Regions from separate parts of the Siminovitchia sediminis genome, predicted to be linked through region 1. Evidence: a T-box and tRNA genes for the amino acid it is inferred to sense, from the RefSeq annotation. Region 1 holds a T-box; the other holds one or more tRNA genes.
What was found. The T-box of region 1 lies ahead of ileS (isoleucine--tRNA ligase). A T-box ahead of a tRNA ligase gene usually reads a tRNA of that ligase, here a tRNA-Ile.

Region 1 (2,350 bases):
AGTCAAAATTCGAGTATAATATGATTAGTAGATGAACAGAAGTGTAATGGAGGTGGCATCATGCCGTTAACACCAGTGGACATACATAATAAAGAATTCAGCAAAGGTTTTCGCGGATATGACGAGGATGAAGTAAACGAATTTCTTGACCAGGTTATAAAGGATTATGAGTTAGTCCTCAGGGAAAAGAGAGAATTGGAAGATAAGATTGCATCTATGAACGAAAGACTTGGACACTTTAGCACCATTGAAGAAACGTTGAATAAATCCATTGTCGTTGCACAGGAAGCAGCTGAAGAAGTAAAAGGAAATGCTATGAAGGAAGCAAAGCTCATCATTCGGGAAGCCGAAAAGAATGCGGATCGGATTGTAAATGAGTCTTTGTCAAAAGCACGTAAAATTGCTTTGGAGATTGAAGAGTTGAAAAAGCAGGCAAAGGTTTTTCGGACACGCTTCAGAATGCTGATTGAAGCACAGCTGGATTTAATTAATACGGATGATTGGGACCAATTAATGGAATTTGAACTGGATGCAACTGAACTGAATAGTTTAGAAGAAGTCGAAGAATTAGAGTAAAACTTGACTCTGCATTTAAGACTTTCATATAATGGTATCAATTCAATGATATGTGTAATACGATGACAGGGACAGTACAATCTTAGACCTATTCCAAGCGAGCCGGGGAAGGTGAAAGCCCGGCAATAGGAGAGATGTGGAAAATCACCCTGGAGTACTTGATTCGAAAGCATTGCGAGTAGAAAAAAGCGTTTCATCCATGATACGGATGCTTGAGCGGACAATTACCGGTAATTGTCTAATTGGGTGGTACCACGGGAACAGCCTTCTCGTCCCTTTTTTGGGATGAGATGGCTGTTTTTTTATATATACGGATGTAAACATTAAAGGAGGAAATAGGATGGATTATAAAGATACGCTGCTTATGCCGAAAACAGATTTCCCGATGCGTGGAAATCTACCAAAAAGAGAGCCGGAAATGCAAGCGAAGTGGGAAGAAGACAATATTTACCAAAAGGTTCAGGAAAGAACAAAGGGACGGCCGCTATTTGTGCTGCACGATGGACCGCCATTTGCAAACGGCAATCTTCATATGGGCCATGCTCTAAACAAAACGTTAAAAGATTTTATTGTGCGCTACAAATCTATGGCTGGCTATTGTGCTCCATACGTCCCAGGATGGGATACACATGGTCTGCCCATCGAGCAAGCCCTTGCAAACAAAGGTGTAAACCGGAAAGAAATGACATTAGCGGAATTCCGGGAAATCTGTAAGGAATACGCATATGAACAAATTGATAATCAAAGAAGTGAATTTAAGCGTCTGGGTATCAGGGGAGACTGGGATCATCCTTATATTACCTTAAAGCCTGAATTTGAAGCGGAACAGATAAAAGTGTTCGGCGAAATGGCGAAAAAAGGATATATTTATAAAGGTAAAAAACCTGTGTACTGGTCACCTACAAGTGAGTCTGCACTTGCTGAGGCAGAAATTGAATATAAAGATAAGCGCTCGCCATCCATTTATGTAACATTTACGGTAACGGACGGTAAAGGTGTCATTGAAGAGGGGACAAACATTATTATTTGGACAACAACGCCTTGGACGATCCCTGCCAATCAGGCCGTTGCCGTTCATCCAAACTTGAATTATGCAGTCTTGGATCACGAAGGAAAAACATATTTAGTTGCTGAGGACCTTGTTTCAAATGTAAAAGAGGTACTGGATTGGCCAAATGCCAAAGTCATCAAAACGGTACAAGGATCCACCCTTGAATATGTGGTTGCAAAACACCCTTTCTACAATAGGGATTCCCAAGTCATTCTGGGTGAGCACGTAACGGTTGATTCCGGTACGGGATGTGTCCATACAGCCCCGGGTCATGGTGAAGATGACTTTATTGTCGGACAACAATATGATTTGGAAGTTCTCTGCCCGGTTGATGACAAAGGGATCATGACAGAAGAGGCTCCAGGATTCGAGGGGATGTTTTATGATAAGGCCAACAAGCCGATTACAGAAAAGCTTCAAGAAGTTGGGGCTTTGCTGAAACTGGAATTTATCACCCACTCTTATCCGCATGATTGGCGGACCAAAAAACCGGTCATTTTCCGAGCAACTTCCCAATGGTTTGCCTCCATTAAGGATTTCAGAGAGGATATTTTGGAAGCCATTAAAGACGTGAAATGGGTACCGAATTGGGGAGAAACCAGACTCTTTAATATGGTGAGGGACCGGGGAGACTGGTGCATTTCCCGACAAAGGGTATGGGGAGTGCCTATCCCGGTGTTTTACGCGGAAAATGGTGAAGCCATTATTACAGATGAAACGATT
Region 2 (2,350 bases), on a different contig from region 1:
AAAGGCGGAAGCGCCCGTCCGGTCCAAGGTGACTTGTGACCTCGAGGGGCTGGGCGCCGGAGCTGGATTGAATAAAAAGCGCAGGCGACTGACCTGGTGCGACAAGCGCTGGAGCTTCCGGCGAAAAAGCCGGCAGGCTTTGACAGAGGAAGTGAAGCGACCTCGAGCACCAAGGAGCCGTAGCTGGATTGAACAATTCTTGGTATCTTCTCTTATCTGGTTTTGAGAGAATGAAAAATTTCTCTTGAAAAATACATAAAACAAAGTATAATAAAAGATGTCGCAAAAGGATCTTCTGCTAGAAACGCTCACGTCCTGTGAGAATGCAGAAGCCAGCATATTCAAGTCTGGTGGCGATAGCGAAGAGGTCACACCCGTTCCCATCCCGAACACGGAAGTTAAGCTCTTCAGCGCCGATGGTAGTGAGGGGATTCCCCTTGTGAGAGCAGGACGCTGCCAGGCAAACTACTCATAAGGATGACATGTCATCATCCTATACTTTGGAGGATTAGCTCAGCTGGGAGAGCACCTGCCTTACAAGCAGGGGGTCGGCGGTTCGAACCCGTCATCCTCCACCATTATATGCCGGCCTAGCTCAATTGGTAGAGCAACTGACTTGTAATCAGTAGGTTGGGGGTTCAAGTCCTCTGGCCGGCACCATTATGTATACTAGATGTCTGAATATGTCGAGTGACCGGAATATACTTATTAAGAGCCATTAGCTCAGTCGGTAGAGCATCTGACTTTTAATCAGAGGGCCGCAGGTTCGAATCCTGCATGGCTCACCATTTGCGGGTGTGGTGGAATTGGCAGACACGCTAGACTTAGGATCTAGTGCCGTAAGGCGTGGGGGTTCGACTCCCTTCACCCGCATTTTTACGCGGAAGTAGTTCAGTGGTAGAACACCACCTTGCCAAGGTGGGGGTCGCGGGTTCAAATCCCGTCTTCCGCTCTTTATTTTGCCGGGGTGGCGGAACAGGCAGACGCACAGGACTTAAAATCCTGCGGTAGGTGACTACCGTACCGGTTCGATTCCGGTCCTCGGCATTTCCGCTTATTGCGCCCGTAGCTCAATTGGATAGAGCGTCTGACTACGGATCAGAAGGTTATGGGTTCGACTCCTTTCGGGCGCGTACATATTACTATATATGTAACGGGAAGTAGCTCAGCTTGGTAGAGCACTTGGTTTGGGACCAAGGGGCCGCAGGTTCAAATCCTGTCTTCCCGACCACGTTATGGGGCCTTAGCTCAGCTGGGAGAGCGCCTGCTTTGCACGCAGGAGGTCAGCGGTTCGATCCCGCTAGGCTCCACCATTAACATAATTAGAATTTGGATTTGGGCGGCGTAGCTCAGCTGGCTAGAGCGTACGGTTCATACCCGTGAGGTCGGGGGTTCGATCCCCTCCGCCGCTACCAATTGTAGGACCTTTAGCTCAGCTGGTTAGAGCAGACGGCTCATAACCGTCCGGTCGTAGGTTCGAGTCCTACAAGGTCCACCATTTTACTTTTTCGGGAGGAATACCCAAGTCTGGCTGAAGGGATCGGTCTTGAAAACCGACAGGCGGGTCAAACCGCGCGGGGGTTCGAATCCCTCTTCCTCCGCCATCTACTTTCTATTATCGCGGGATGGAGCAGTCTGGTAGCTCGTCGGGCTCATAACCCGAAGGTCGCAGGTTCAAATCCTGCTCCCGCAATCAACTTAAAGGTCCCGTGGTGTAGCGGTTAACATGCCTGCCTGTCACGCAGGAGATCGCGGGTTCGATTCCCGTCGGGACCGCCATTATGATTTGACAAAAGGCAGCTGCTGAACTTGGATGCTGCTGGGGCTGTTTTTATACTTCTCATAGCACGTATTACATAAGGCTCAGTAGCTCAGTCGGTAGAGCAAAGGACTGAAAATCCTTGTGTCGGCGGTTCGATTCCGTCCTGAGCCACCATTTAGACATTTGTATAGAATGTCCTTTCATGGCGGCTATGGCGAAGTGGTTAACGCATCGGATTGTGGCTCCGACATCGTGGGTTCGATTCCCACTAGTCGCCCCATTACAGGTTATGCGGGTGTAGTTTAGTGGTAAAACTACAGCCTTCCAAGCTGTTGTCGTGGGTTCGATTCCCATCACCCGCTCCAATGATGGGCCTATAGCTCAGTTGGTCAGAGCGCACGCCTGATAAGCGTGAGGTCGGTGGTTCAAGTCCACTTAGGCCCACCATTCCGCAGTAGCTCAGTGGTAGAGCTATCGGCTGTTAACCGATCGGTCGTAGGTTCGAATCCTACCTGCGGAGTTTTTTACATTATATTTTTCTTATAGAGGGGAAGTACTCAAGAGGCTGAAGAGGCGCCCCTGCTAAGG

Region 2: it has a tRNA-Ile gene. The T-box ahead of ileS (isoleucine--tRNA ligase) is inferred to sense a tRNA for this amino acid. The anticodon was not compared.

Annotation. Positions count from the first base shown of each region.
Region 1 covers NZ_JBHUEO010000005.1:189,444-191,793, forward strand. Annotated here, with positions in the region: gene ACFSCZ_RS03495 (DivIVA domain-containing protein) at 61-576, shown strand; T-box leader at 630-856, shown strand; gene ileS (isoleucine--tRNA ligase) at 917-2,350, shown strand, end outside.
Region 2 covers NZ_JBHUEO010000019.1:58-2,407, forward strand. Annotated here, with positions in the region: rRNA gene rrf (5S ribosomal RNA) at 347-462, shown strand; tRNA gene ACFSCZ_RS08175 (tRNA-Val) at 503-578, shown strand; tRNA gene ACFSCZ_RS08180 (tRNA-Thr) at 585-660, shown strand; tRNA gene ACFSCZ_RS08185 (tRNA-Lys) at 713-788, shown strand; tRNA gene ACFSCZ_RS08190 (tRNA-Leu) at 792-873, shown strand; tRNA gene ACFSCZ_RS08195 (tRNA-Gly) at 881-952, shown strand; tRNA gene ACFSCZ_RS08200 (tRNA-Leu) at 962-1,047, shown strand; tRNA gene ACFSCZ_RS08205 (tRNA-Arg) at 1,060-1,133, shown strand; tRNA gene ACFSCZ_RS08210 (tRNA-Pro) at 1,155-1,231, shown strand; tRNA gene ACFSCZ_RS08215 (tRNA-Ala) at 1,238-1,313, shown strand; tRNA gene ACFSCZ_RS08220 (tRNA-Met) at 1,339-1,415, shown strand; tRNA gene ACFSCZ_RS08225 (tRNA-Ile) at 1,422-1,498, shown strand; tRNA gene ACFSCZ_RS08230 (tRNA-Ser) at 1,512-1,604, shown strand; tRNA gene ACFSCZ_RS08235 (tRNA-Met) at 1,620-1,693, shown strand; tRNA gene ACFSCZ_RS08240 (tRNA-Asp) at 1,704-1,779, shown strand; tRNA gene ACFSCZ_RS08245 (tRNA-Phe) at 1,861-1,936, shown strand; tRNA gene ACFSCZ_RS08250 (tRNA-His) at 1,968-2,042, shown strand; tRNA gene ACFSCZ_RS08255 (tRNA-Gly) at 2,054-2,127, shown strand; tRNA gene ACFSCZ_RS08260 (tRNA-Ile) at 2,133-2,209, shown strand; tRNA gene ACFSCZ_RS08265 (tRNA-Asn) at 2,211-2,282, shown strand; tRNA gene ACFSCZ_RS08270 (tRNA-Ser) at 2,310-2,350, shown strand, end outside.